DNA from 4 places in the Desulfosporosinus meridiei DSM 13257 genome. Region 3 is predicted to be linked to each of the others. Evidence: riboswitches for the same ligand, from Rfam matches in the RefSeq annotation. Region 3 holds a riboswitch; each other region holds the start of a gene.
What was found. Region 3 has a riboswitch for cobalamin ahead of cobT (nicotinate-nucleotide--dimethylbenzimidazole phosphoribosyltransferase). Riboswitches for the same ligand answer to the same signal wherever they lie in the genome.
Positions count from the first base shown of each region.

Region 1 (3,464 bases), 910 kb from region 3:
TCCTCCGGCAACACTCGCAGAACAGCCTGCTGGGTCTCCCCTTCCCAGAGGGCGGAAACGGTGATCTCCAGTTCACTCTCTCCGGGATTTTCCGGGACGACAAAACTGAGCTGGGCACTGTCCTCCTCTAAGGACTGCTCCTCTCCGGATTCTAAAGCATAGTACCATTGAATCCCCCCGTTGGCCGGGTTTTCCGCTGTACCAAAATAGGCCTTCAGGACAAGGGTTTCCCCGCTTTGATAAGCTTCCCGGCTGGGCTCTACTGTTAAGACTCGGCCGGCATTCTGACTTGTCAGAGAAGCCTCCGCCTCCCCTGCTTCCGAACCGGAAGGGGCCGCGGCTGCCGGCAGGCAGACGGAGCCGATTATTAAAAGAAGGACTAAGAACAAATTCAGCCCTTTGTGGGCAAACTTCATGTTATCTCCCCCAGTTAATTGGTAATTTTAACCAAAATTACTTTTTATAGATAATTTTTTAAACGCCTAAATCAGGAAGGGGTATTCCCTTCCTGACTTGAGCGGCAGAATTATATTAAAATTTCAGAGGGCAAAAGAGCTTAACTTACCAGCCTTTGTATTCCCAAACTACGGTATCACCGGATGTCAGCTCATAAACAGAGGCGGCATAGGCGGGAACGTCCGTTGTGCTGTTGGAGTGTACCACATGGTACTGCCAGCCGTCCGTGCCGGAGGCAAAGTCGCTGCCGATGCCGTAGACATAGCTGCCGCCGCTGAAGACGGTGAGGTTATTTTCCGCCCAGTCAGGGTCGGAATAGTTAGTGTTTCCAGCCATGGCTAAAGCGTGGAGAGCAGAGGAATTCTTCTGCAGGGTTTTGCTGTCATCCGTGAGCCAGCTCAGGTCGGCAAGGTACACGGTTTGATTGGTAGCCGTAAAGTCATTTGCCGTACCCGGGGCATCTACGACAACAGAAATGCCGGATATGCTGGGCGTCGCAGAACCGTCTGTTTCCACTACCACGTAGGCGCTGATTTCCATGCTGTCATAGTGAGCCGTGACATAGGCCCGGCCTTCGTCCAGCAGTTTGATTTTAACGGTATCCGTGTCGTCAATAGTGGCGACCTCCGTTGTCCCGTCGAGGAACTTAACCACGGAAGAGTCTGAGGTGGTCCACTCGATGTTTTCCGGATCGGCGATTTCTTCCGTCATCCAGGTGGTGCCGTCTAAACCGACAACCTGGATATTGGATACTTCGTCGTCCACTTCGCCTAAAATGGTAAAGTGATCGGAATTGGCCAAGGTCAGCATATCCGTAGCCGCCGCAGCCGGCGCCGGAGCGACAAAGAAGGTCAGCCCCAGGGCCATACTCATTACTAAACCGAGAATTTTTTGTTTGGTTTTAAACACACTTTTTCCCCCTTTAAATTAATTTGTTTTCTGCCCTCTGAAATTTCCGCCTCAGTGAATTAATGCAGCCATTTATACTCCCAGACTACGGTATCGCCGGATTGCAGCTCATAACGGGAGGCCGGATAATCGGGAACATCCATTGAACTGTTGGAGTGTACCACATAGTACTGCCAGCCTTCCACACCGGAATCGAAGTCGGAGCCGATGCCGTAGACATAGCCGCCGCCGTTAAAAAGGGTGAGGTTATTTTCCGCCCAGTCGGGGTCGGAATAATGAGTGTTTCCAGCCATGGCTAAAGCGTGCAGGGCCGAGCAATTTTTCTGCAGGGTATTGTATTGATCGGCCAGCCAAGCCAGGTCCGTAAGGTACACGGTTTGGTTGGTGACAGAAAGGTCATTTGCCGTGCCGGGGGCATCCACTTGAACGGAAATACCGGATATGCTGGGCGTCGCGGCACTGTCCGACTCCACTACCACGTAGGCGCTGATTTCCATGGCGTCGTAGTGAACCGTGATATAGGCCCGGCCTTCGTCCAGCAATTTGATTTTGACGGTATCTGTGTCGTCGATGGTGGCGACTTCCGTTGTCCCGTCCAGGAACTTAACCACGGAAGAGTCTGAGGTGGTCCACTGAATGTTTTCCGGATCGGCGATTTCTTCCGTCATCCCGGTAGTGCCGTCTAAGCCGACGACCTGGATGTTCGTGACTTCGTCATCGATCTCACCTAAGATGTTAAAATGCTCGGAATCGGCAAAGGTTAGAGTATCCATAGCTGCCTCAGCCGGTGCCGGAGCGACAAAGAAGGTCAGGCCCAAGGTTAAAGTCATTGCTAAACCAAGAAACTTTTGTTTGATTTTTAACATGGCTATCCCCCTTCGAATTAATTTGTTTTCTTCCCTCTGAAATTTCCGCCTCAATAAAAAAGAACCGATGTTTTCGGTTCTGGGATAATGTGACCACACTGTAAAGATGACGATAAAAATAGGTAGCCTAAAGCCTGCTCCTAGTTCTTGTCATCCACAGCTAAGTTGATCCACTTGCTTCCCCCCGAAAGACTTATGATCCTGATCAGGGCAGGTCTCCTGACTCGAAGTCATCCTCCTCCCTTGCCTTCCCGGGCTTACCCAGTGGATTCTTATAAGGGATTCGTCCTTCATACAGTAGCGGGGCTGTTCCGGCTTCGCACCGGATTCCTTATTAATGCTTTTCAGCAACCCTAATCAGCTATTCAGTTTTTAGAGCTTGTCCCTTGCTTAATTTGTTATTCGCCTCACCTCAATCTTATAGCGCCAGAAGACACTGCAAACCGTACTTTCTGAGCACAAAAAAAGAGCCGATTCTTTCGGCCCTTCGCAAACATGACACGCTAAAGTAAGATGTCCGCATCTATTACTCTAATTTACCACACTTACCTTCCCCCGAAAGAGTTGTGACTTTTGAACATGGCAGGTCTCCTGACTCGAAATCATCCTCCTCCCTTGCCTTCCCGGGCTTACCCAGTGGATTCTTATAAGGGATTCGTCATTCATACAGTAGCGGGGCTGTCCTGGATTTTCACCAGTGTTCCCATTTTGATGCTTTAAGCAACCATATTCAACATATTAAGTTGAGTTAAATTTTCGACTCTTGATTATCACCTACATTATACCAATTAACAGCTTGAGTCAACAGAATATTTTGACTAAATAGAGAGAATCCCGTCGTTATAAAACTGTCGATTCCTGACGCAGCTGCACCCGCTTCTGCCCGCGGCAAACAAACTTGCCCAGGAATCCGAAGCCATTGATAGTAAAACCGAAATAAAAAAGCTTTTTACCACATTGAAGCGTAAAAAGCTTAACCATTTTTAGGTACTACAGTAATCCCAAAAACAAAGGTCAAAACACCTCCTATCATCCCTAGGTTATCGGATCGTTGGCTTAAGTAGGTCTCCTAGCTCAAGATCATCATCTGCTTACGTCTTCCAGAAAATAAAACCAGTGCCATAAGTGACGCTGGTTTGGATTGCAAGCGGCAGGTCAGCTAGAAACAGCTTCATTATTATATAGAAGGAAACTATGTAATTATACGATTAGTACCTCTGACCGTTTTAAAAA
Region 1 covers NC_018515.1:600,937-604,400, reverse strand. The annotation lists gene DESMER_RS02815 (outer membrane protein assembly factor BamB family protein) at 1-416, opposite strand, end outside; gene DESMER_RS02810 (hypothetical protein) at 562-1,365, opposite strand; gene DESMER_RS02805 (DUF4430 domain-containing protein) at 1,425-2,231, opposite strand; cobalamin riboswitch at 2,424-2,602, opposite strand; cobalamin riboswitch at 2,796-2,975, opposite strand.
Region 1: it holds a riboswitch for cobalamin, as region 3 does, so the genes downstream of both, DESMER_RS02805 (DUF4430 domain-containing protein) here and cobT (nicotinate-nucleotide--dimethylbenzimidazole phosphoribosyltransferase) in region 3, are expected to answer to the same signal.

Region 2 (3,464 bases), 1.1 Mb from region 3:
TTGCTGAGGTTCAAGCCAGAGATAAGCCTAAACTTAGGATGCTTGCGAAATAGTCATGTAAAAAATAGAAATAAGCCGATATGTAACAAGCTCAAAAAAGAGTTTTAATGATGTAGTAAAATAAACAATTTATAGTTAAGGAGTGAAACACATGGAGAGCCTTACTTTAACCATCGACGGACGAAAAGTCAGTGTCCCGAAAGGTACAACTGTACTTGAGGCCTGTCGCCTGAATAATATTCCAATTCCTACCTTGTGTCATGACCCAGCGCTTACTCCCTCCGGCGCTTGCCGCTTATGTGTTGTTCAAATCGAAGGAATGCGTAATCTTTCTCCATCTTGTGCTATTCAAGCAGCTGAAGGCATGAAGGTAGAAACGCAGAATCCAAAAGTTAGGAATGCACGTAAAACAATTCTTAATCTGTTGGTCGCCAATCATCCCTTAGACTGCATGACCTGTCAAAAGCTGGGGGAATGTTCATTGGCAGACTATGCCTATGAATATGGTGTAAACGGAAAAGTTTACAATGGGGAAAAACGCCGGCTTCCCATTGATGATACAAACCCATATATCTTAAGAGATCTCAACAAATGCATATTATGCGGAAAATGTGTTGCTACTTGTGAGGAAGTAGCGGAACGCAGTGTAATTAGTTTTGCAAATCGTGGATTTGAGACTAAGATTTCAACTTTTATGGACACCGACTTAAAGGATTCGGCTTGTGTTTATTGCAATAGATGCGTAGCAATCTGTCCAGTGGGAGCTCTTGTGGATAAGAGTATGGTAGGTAAAGGCAGAGTGTGGGAGTTTACGACAGAAGAAGTAACCTGTACATTTTGCGATTACGGCTGTAAATTTGTTATTAACTCAAAACATGGCAAAGTTGTTGGGGTTATAGCAAAATCGGCTGCCAATGGCCGACCGCTTTGTCTTAAAGGGCGTATGGGCGCTGATTTTAGTTATAACCCTCACCGGACGGAGTTGCCTTTCATCAATCAAGATGGTGAGTTTATTCAAGTTAGCTGGGCGGAGTTTCTAGGTTTAGGCAATATACTAGAAAAGATAAATATGCTGGAAAAATAGGCCTTTACTAAGTGGTTTCTGTCTTGCTTGTAGCAGACACTTGACCGAGGGTCGCCTTTATGATAAGTTTAGTTTGCCAATTTATATAGATAAGCAAGAGATTTTTCTTACTGAAAAATTGTAACAGGGAAGTCGGTTGAAATCCGACGCGGTCCCGCCACTGTAATGGGGAGTTACTGCCACATCCACTGAGGAAACTTGAGAAGGAGGCAGTTTACGAGGAACCTGAGCCAGGAGACCTGATTGCTTATGCTTTACTCACGGAAGATGGGTGGAGGGACTTGCTGTTTAGCCCTTCATTTCTGGAGGGCTTCATTTATTACAGGGAGCTGCTCTACCAATGCAATTAGAGAGCGGAGGAATGTACTGCATAATTGCCGTAGGGTCAGATAGACAATTAAAAACTAATAGATTTAGGTACTAAAGTTTGAGAACTTTGGTTTAAAAGGGAAGCAGGTGTAATTCCTGCATGGTCCCGCCGCTGTGATGGGGAAATGGTTCAGTTATGCCACTGGTTAAGACTGGGAAGGTGTGAATCATTGATGACCTGAAGTCAGAAGACCTGCCTAAAGCTCTATGCCACAAATCCACGAGCGATGGAGGAGGTTTTATTTGTGCTGAGCAATATTTTTCAGCGTTTAGCCTCTCGACTATCGGTTGAGAGGTTTTTTATTGTCGAATCTTTTAGTGAGTACAGTAGATAAGAACCACTGGAGGAGGGAGTTCTTATGCAACTACTTCAAGTTCCTGGATTGGAGGAAAGTGATCCGAAGGAATCGGAAAAATTCAGTATATCTATGTTTGACAGGTATTCACAATACCTTATTGATCTTACGTTTCGGCAAAGGAGGGAAAAGAAGATAAATCAAGTAAATATTATTGGGTATACCCCTCTAAGTCTGGGCGAAGAATCCCATTTTTTCGAAATCATTGACGAACTGGGTAAACTAGGTTTGGAAATCAATTGCTCGCCCTTAGAGAAAATTGGCTTGGAGACCTATAGAAAAATGTCCTCAGCAGCCTTAAACCTTGTCGTATCCCATGAGGGGCTAGGTCTTGCTCGGTATATGGAAATAGAATATTCGATACCTTATAGTTTGAATGTACCGGTAGGTTTATGGGGTATGCGGCAGTTGTTTAAAGTTTTGGGTGAGATCCCAGGCCTTCCGCAAAGCTTAACAAGTCAGGAAAGATATGCCCCCACCAGGAAGCCACAGTCTGGACAAAGCGCCGTCGTGATAGGTGAACCCCTCTTTGCTTCTTGCATGGCTGCTTGTCTGCTTAATGACTTTGGGCTTAACTATGTTAAAACAGCCAGCCTGATAAAAATGGATAGGCGAATGGAGAAAGTTTATCAGGAAAAGTCGCTTTCCCATGTCCACTTGTTTGAAGACAAGGAAGCCCTTGCCCGGTGGATCGAAATAATACGGCCGGATATCATTGTTGGTGACCCGCTTTATCAGAGACTCCTGGGCCCAGGCTCTGCCCAATATGTGTCTATTCCACAAGTAGGCTTGAGCGGATCTATCTATACTGGGATGGATTACGAGTATATCGGAAAAAGAGGCTATGACTATTTAGCTTCTTTTATCGCAGGATAACTTTTAATATTGGAGGAGCGTACCTTACAAGGGCGAGAATATCAAATTCTTTGTTGTATTGGGGTACCACTCCGCCTTGTAGAAGTAGAGTCTCATGATTGGACAAGTTTTAAGTACTAAGTCAAAAGAAGGGAGACAAAAGCATGGAACAAGGACTTATCCATATTTATACCGGTGCTGGAAAGGGTAAGACCACGGCAGCAATTGGGTTAGGAATCAGAGCCTATGGGCAGGGACTTAAGGTTAATATGGTTCAATTTTTAAAAGGATGGGATACCGGAGAAATGAAAGTTATCGCCGCCTTAGAACCCCACTTTCAAATCTTTCGTTACAAAGAAAATGACAAATTTGTTTGGGAAATGAGCGATGAAGAAACAGGTAGTTTGAAAAGAGAAATGCGGGTTTGTCTGAATTATGCTATTGAGGCAATCATGAGCGAGGAGTGGGACATGGTCATCCTGGATGAGATTATGGCTGCTGTGAATTATCGTTTTCTACCGCTGGCGGAAGTAGTTGAGGCAGTAAAGAACAAACCTAAAAAACTCGAACTGATTTTGACAGGGAGAGATGCTCCAGTAAAGTTAATCGAATTAGCGGATTATGTCTCAGAAATAACCTCTCTCAAACATCCCATGGAAAAGGGCATAATGGCGCGAGTGGGAATTGAATATTAAAATTTGTCTGTGCCTAATAAAGATCGTGGGGCGGTAAAAAGCTTGTTTTTCAAGCTCTTTAGCGCCCCACTTTAATCAAAGCCGTTAAAAACATTAGAGGTTACG
Region 2 covers NC_018515.1:450,233-453,696, forward strand. The annotation lists gene DESMER_RS02090 (hypothetical protein) at 1-53, shown strand, start outside; gene DESMER_RS02095 (NADH-quinone oxidoreductase subunit G) at 152-1,084, shown strand; cobalamin riboswitch at 1,163-1,345, shown strand; cobalamin riboswitch at 1,483-1,668, shown strand; gene DESMER_RS02100 (nitrogenase component 1) at 1,813-2,685, shown strand; gene cobO (cob(I)yrinic acid a,c-diamide adenosyltransferase) at 2,829-3,359, shown strand.
Region 2: it holds a riboswitch for cobalamin, as region 3 does, so the genes downstream of both, DESMER_RS02100 (nitrogenase component 1) here and cobT (nicotinate-nucleotide--dimethylbenzimidazole phosphoribosyltransferase) in region 3, are expected to answer to the same signal.

Region 3 (3,464 bases):
GATAATAAGCCATCCATGCTGTCCATGAAACCATCTAGGTGAATTCCTCCGGTGAGCATTAACTCAGCACCTAACAAGATAGCCCCTATAACCAAAGGTGGAAAATATGGAATAAGGGCTTTGGCCAACAGCCAGAGGAGCAGACCAATGATCAACCCCACTAGGGGATAGAAGCGATAGCTTCGTGTGAATTCTTCTGTTGTGATGTCTTGGGGAACAGGTAAAGGGATGCGAGTGAAAAAAGTCAGAGCAATCAGAAGCCCGCGCATTTATAATCACTCCTTGTGCAGAGAAGCAAGCAGCTTCTCGCCGGAGGTTTTCAAATCCATAGGTAAACCGGCGATAACCATATACACATGGTCAGCACTTCTGGCCAATATCTGATTGCTTCGTCCGGCTAAATCCCTGTAGGCCCGAGCTAAGGGGTTTTCGGGGACTATCCCTTGTCCTACTTCGTTGCTGACAAAGATGACCTTCGGTTTAATCTCTTGAGCAAGACCTGCAACTTCTTTAACCGCAGCCAAGACTTTCGGCTCTACATGGTTATAAAGATGGGAGTGATCTGGGGAATCGGGAGTTGATTCTGATTCATATGCTTCCTGACTTGAGTGTTCGGCTTGTCCGGCTAGGAGCATATTTGTAAGCCAAAGAGTGACACAATCAAGAAGGATGACTCCCTCCTCATCTTTAAGTTGAGTTAAGGTTTGCCCAATTTCCAAGGGCTCTTCGATGAGCCGCCAAGAGGAGGGACGCTGCTGTTGGTGTTTTTTAACCCGAATAGCCATTTCCCCATCCCAGATTTGGGCTGTTGCAATGTAAATGACCGGACGATTGTCCTGAGCAGCAAGAAGTTCTGCAAAAGAGCTCTTGCCGCTCCGAGCACCACCTGTGATGAGTGTAAACTGAGACATAGGTTCATCGACTCCCCGTAGTTAATATTAGCTGGATTTTTCGCTAACTCCCGCATCGGCGAAGGTAGCCATTTCCTCGATGATACGAAGAGCTGCTTCTACGAAATAAAAGGTCAAGGCTGCACCTGTTCCTTCGCCAAGCCTCATATTAAGGTTGAGCACAGGATCGAGGCCCAGACCGGCCAAAGCTTTACGGTGGCCTATTTCCATTGAACCGTGAGAAGGGATCATATAAGCAATGGATTGTGGAGCAAGTTTAGCCGCAATGAGTGCCCCAGCAGTGGAGATAAAGCCATCAATGACAATGGGAACATGGCTGGCAGCAGCTTGCAGGATGGAACCGGCAATTGCGGCGATTTCTAAGCCCCCGACTTTGCTAAGAACATCTAGAGCATCCGAGGTGTCCGGCTGATTGACCTCAATGGCTTTTTCAATAGCCCGGCGTTTTCTTATGATTCCCTCATCGTCAATGCCTGTCCCCCGTCCGACAACTTCTTCGATAGGAGAATTAGTTAATAAAGCAACAATGGCAGAACTGGGGGTAGTATTGCCAATTCCCAGTTCCCCGGTGGCAAAGAGGTTATAGCCTTCACGAATCTTTTCCTCCGCCACTGAGGCACCGGCCAGGAGAGCTTGCAAAGCTTCATAACGTGACATAGCCGGACCTTTAGTCATGTTTTTGGTGCCATTGGCTACGCGTTTTTGAATAAGTTGTCCCTCTATCGGGAAGGCAATACCTACATCTGTTAAAAAGACCTCGGCATTTGCCTGCCGCGCTAAGACATTGATGGCTGCGCCGCCATTCATAATGTTATAGGCCATCTGAGGAGTTACTTCTTGGGGAAAGGCACTTACTCCTTCTTCAACGACACCGTGATCTCCTGCCATTGTGAGAACGGCTTTCTTTTGAATTATCGGCTTGGAGGTTCGTTGAATCCCACCAAGTTGCTTGGCAATATGTTCTAACTGGCCCAGACTTCCTTGGGGCTTTGTGAGAGAATCTAAACGCCCTTGAATTTGATCCATTGCTTCTTGGTCCAGACCTTTGATGTCCGAAATTAGTTTTTGTAATTGAGTGTAGAGTTGTTCTTCGGTGAAGCTTTCCATATAATTTCCTCCCCCTATTTTATAATAATTTTCAAAATAGAAAAGTCCCGACCACAAATAAACTGTAGTCGGGACTTTACCGTCATCACCGCTGCTTCCCATAAAATAATGAAAAGACATAAACATCTTTAGGCAGGTCTCCTGGCTATCGATTCATCGCTTTGCTCGTCAACCTTCCCGGAAAAACCAGTGGTTCACGAAGCTCATCGAATACAGTGGTGGGTCCGCGTCGGATTTGTTATAGTATAACTTACCGAACTTCCCTATTCTCCCTTAGGGGCACCTAAAATGTAGGGTATTAATTTATTTTAGAATAGCACAACTTTTTTTGAATCTCAAGGAAAATATTAGAGAATTCTTTGACACAGATTTTTACAAGAGAGTTTCCTTCGTATATAATGGTAGGTATTAGTAAGCACGTACTTTTTCAATTTTTATAGACTGTTTTATAGAAAATAGACTGTTATTGGACGAATAGGAGGAACCGGTGTGTTTGAAAGTGATATCCTAGTAGCTGGAGCGGATCCTGGATTTGGAGCGATTAAACTAGATACAGGTGAAACAAAGGTTTTATTTCCCGCTGTCATTTGTAAAGGCAATGAACGAATTTTTTCAACATTAGGTAATACCTTAATTGGTAAGGGGTCTGATTTACAAACTCAAATAGCATCCTTGGACGTGATTGTTAAGAATAACTCCACGGGTGTAGAGAAGCATTATTTTATGGGGAGTTTAGCGGAAAGCTTAAATCCCAACGAAGCCCATTATTGTTGGGACGAGGACAAATCCTCGGATGAAGAAGCTACTGCCTTATTGGTGGTCGCTTTAGCCCTTGCTCAAAAGAGTCCCAAAGCGAATGTCTACCTGGGAACCGGCGTTCCTGTTAAATACTATGCATCCCTAAAGGACAAATATGAAGCTGAGTTGAAAGGCTCTTTTTCAGTCATGTTCCGTTCCGGGCCCTTGGAAGGAATGACCCGTCAGCTCAACATTTTGCGCTCTCGTGTACTTCCCCAAAGTTATGGCGTTTTTATTAAGGAAACTCTTAATGATTACGGAATCCCAACTAGTCCTAAGTTGTTTAGCGGGTACGTTGTGGTCATTGATCCGGGGTTTAGAACTACGGATATTGCTACTTTCTATGATGGAGTTATGCTCGATCCTCCGAACTCCTTTAGTATTGAAAAAGGGTTAAAGTGGGCTTATATTGGTGTGGCTGAAAAGCTCAAAGAACTGACCAGCAGTCATGCTAATCCCCTTGAAACAGATGATAAAGAGCTGGATAAAATTTTCAGGGTTAATGGCGGCCTGTATCCCTGGAATAATGGAACCATCAATCTTAATCCGATTATGAAGAGTATGCTGACCCAGTTGGGAACGGATATTACTCGCGAAGTGAAAAAGGCATTAAAACCGATGCTCGGTAAAATGCATACTGTAATTGTT
Region 3 covers NC_018515.1:1,509,716-1,513,179, forward strand. The annotation lists gene cobS (adenosylcobinamide-GDP ribazoletransferase) at 1-269, opposite strand, end outside; gene cobU (bifunctional adenosylcobinamide kinase/adenosylcobinamide-phosphate guanylyltransferase) at 276-911, opposite strand; gene cobT (nicotinate-nucleotide--dimethylbenzimidazole phosphoribosyltransferase) at 939-2,018, opposite strand; cobalamin riboswitch at 2,133-2,319, opposite strand; gene DESMER_RS06965 (ParM/StbA family protein) at 2,508-3,464, shown strand, end outside.

Region 4 (3,464 bases), 980 kb from region 3:
ATGCTCCTCCGCCAATCAAATTAGGGGCGGAATAGGTCAATGGATCGATTTCTTCCCATGGCATGCCACCTTTAATATTAATTCTGATTCCAAACTTATCCAACATTTCTTTAACAGCCATTAGAATACTTTGGCGAGTGGCTTCAGCCATGCAGGTTACTGTGACTTCGGCAACAAGACCATTCTTTTCATATATGCCGTCCTTATTCTTGACCCAGCCATCGGCCTCCATGATAGATTTTGCCTTTTCAGGATTATACTCTACTTTAACAGCCTCATTCTCCCAGGGCAGGCCCGGGCTGGCGCTGTACGCCGGAGTTGCGTAGCCATTAAAAACAATATCTGCTATTTTTTGTCTGTCTATGGCATAGGACATAGCTTGGCGCACCGCCAGATTGCTGGTAACATCGTTACCCCCTTTAACTTCTTTGTCACCGTTTATTGTTTTAACCATATTTCCCGCAGGTATCACCGGCAAATTCAACTCTCTGTGATCAGTGGTTGTGAAATCTACGATTTCATATCCCGGAATCGGAGTTTTCGTGAAAGAAGCACTGGAATAAGCAATGTCTACCTGTCCAGCCTTAGCTGCTGCGTACGCCGCTTCCTCGGTCATAAACACAACTGTCAACTGCTTCATTTTTGATACTTTGCCATAATAGTCAGGGTTAGCTTCAAAAATTACCTGCTCGCCTTTATCCCACTGTTTGAGCATAAAAGGTCCGGAGCCGATAGGATTTGTTCCGTAGGCAGAATTGTATGCGTGTTCAGGCACAATACCCAGACACGCCACAATATATATGAATGGTGAATAGGGTTTATTTAGGGTTAATTTCACCGTAGTGTCATCAATAGCCTCAGCCTTTTCAAACATAGAAAGGTCTCGCGAGGATACGGTTTTCTTAGCGGTATTAAAAGTAAAGGCAACGTCCTTTGCTGTGAGTGCGACGCCGTCAGTGAATTTCACATCGGGACGTATCTTAAATGTCCAGACCAATCCATCATCAGAGACGGAATATTCTGTAGCAAGGTCGCACGCAATAGAAACGTCATCTTGGACATTTACCAGGATACTTTGAATTAATGGATCGTTCTGACTTGATCCCCAACCTGTGATCGGGTCAAAACCTGCTGCAGGTTCGGCATCTTGCTGAATTGCGATGATGACGCTGCTTGGTTTATTTGCTGGAACCGTTGCGGTTGGGCTGGCTGCACAACCGACTAACATTGTGGTCATGGTGACCACGGTAATGAAAAATCGAAATATTTTTCTTTTCATTCATTTACCCCCAAATTTTTATTTGAATGCACAAGATGGCTACTCCCCTCGTATAGTAGATCCATCTATGTGATATCCTTAAAACTGCGACCAGCAAAGTGCAACTAGAGCTATCTTGGCTAATGATAAAAAACAAAAACCCTTTACCCCATCTAAGGTAAAAGGTTTAGCTGGTATCTGACAATAAAAGTACTCCCAAATACACTCAAACACCCCCTAACATTCCCGTAGGCAGTTCTGACCTGGAAATAAGCAGGTTTCCTGGCTTAAGTTCATCATCAGCTTACGTCTTCCCAAGAGATAGTTCCCCAGTGACATTATGTAAGTTGACTCCCTCTTACAGTGGCGGGCACCGCGTCAGCTTCCACTGACTTCCCTTTTCAATTTCTTCCCCTCAGAGAAAAAATCACTTATTCCTAATTATTCAATTACTTTGATATATAGAAAATTACTTGTACTTGCGTTTTTTACAGGTTAGCATAACCTTTTTTCTTTTTCAATAGCCTTTTCGGAATTTTAGCATTATTTTCTTTTTTGATCAATGCACACCAAACAAGCATATGATAGAGGAGCACACTTTTTTATATCGAAGATGATTACCTGTAGCGTAAAGGTCTGTATCAAACTATAAACTAAATTTTGATACAGACCTTCTCTTCCTTATTCTTTATTTTATCTCAAAATAGTACCTAACATCTTCTCGATCTCTTTAAGACCTTTCTGATTACGCCTTGCATAATCATCCAATTGCTCCTTATCGACCCTGTTGATATCAAAATAGTCGGCCTCCTCAGAAGCGAAATACAACCCACACACACTAGCAACCGGGTCCATCATATAATGTTCTGTTAACGTGACACCCGTATGCCGTTCTCCCTCTAAAAGTTGGAAAAGCTTTGTTTTCTCAGCATGATCCCTGAGACAAGGATATCCAAAGGCCGGCCTGATCCCCCTAAATGATTCTGTTAACGCTGCTATAGATTTTGTACTTTCATCAGGAGAGTATCCCCAATAATCCTTTCGCACTTGAAGATGTAATAACTCTGCGAAAGCTTCTGCTAACCGATCGGCCAGAAGTTTGACCATGATGGCTCCGTAGTCGTCCCCTTGTTCTTTGAGTTTCTCTGCATACTGCTTAGCGCCTATTCCTGTCGTCACAATAAATCCACCTAAATAATCCGTTATCCCGCTCTCCTTAGGAGCTATATAATCGGCAAGGGATCGATAGACATTCTCCTTGGAAACCGCTTGTTGCCTTAACATATTGAAGGTTGTGACCCTGCCATTATGGTAAAGTTCAAGGTCATCACCTAGAGAGTTTGCTGGAAAAATACCCAAAACGGCATTGGCTGTCAGTATGCCTTCCTGCTCTACTAAATCTAACATTTGATTAGCATCCTCAAAAAGTTTTTTAGCTTCCTCGCCGTATTTAGGATCCTTCATAATTTTCGGATACGCCATTCCCATATTCCAGGCAACAAAGAAATACGACCAATCAATATAGTTTCTTAGCTCCCTGATCGGGAAATTCTCTAAATGTTTGATTCCAATCAAGTTAGGAATCGTTATATGCTCCTTAGTCCAATCCAGTTTAAATTTCTTTGCTCGAGCTTCTTCCAGGGGTACCATCTTGCGTTCAATTTTCCCATAGTTTTCTCGTATAGCTTGGTATTCTTCCCCTAATTGGGTCAAATAGCCATCTCGCTGATTCCTATCCACCAGCTTTTTGGCAACTTCTACAGCCTTTGAAGCGTCGACGCTATACACGACTCCCTTTGAATACTTGGGTGCAATCTTTAAGGCTGTGTGAGTCTTAGAAGTTGTTGCTCCGCCAATCATCAGGGGAATATTAAACCCTTGCCGCTCCATTTCCTCTGCCACATTCGACATCTCATCTAGTGACGGCGTAATCAGCCCACTCAGAGCTATGATATCAGCCTTTTCTCTTTTAGCTGCCTGAAGTATTACTTCGCAAGAGGCCATGACTCCTAGATCAATCACTTCGAAATTATTGCAAGACAGAATGACTGAAACAATGTTTTTGCCGATATCATGGACATCCCCCTTTACAGTTGCGGCGACCACTTTTCCTGCACTGCTGCTTTCACTTCCCTTCTTCTCTGCTTCAATGTACGGTAATAATAAGCTTACCGCCTTTTTCATAACTCTGGCGCTTTTTACAACT
Region 4 covers NC_018515.1:529,720-533,183, reverse strand. The annotation lists gene DESMER_RS02455 (ABC transporter substrate-binding protein) at 1-1,279, opposite strand, end outside; cobalamin riboswitch at 1,514-1,708, opposite strand; gene metH (methionine synthase) at 1,952-3,464, opposite strand, start outside.
Region 4: it holds a riboswitch for cobalamin, as region 3 does, so the genes downstream of both, DESMER_RS02455 (ABC transporter substrate-binding protein) here and cobT (nicotinate-nucleotide--dimethylbenzimidazole phosphoribosyltransferase) in region 3, are expected to answer to the same signal.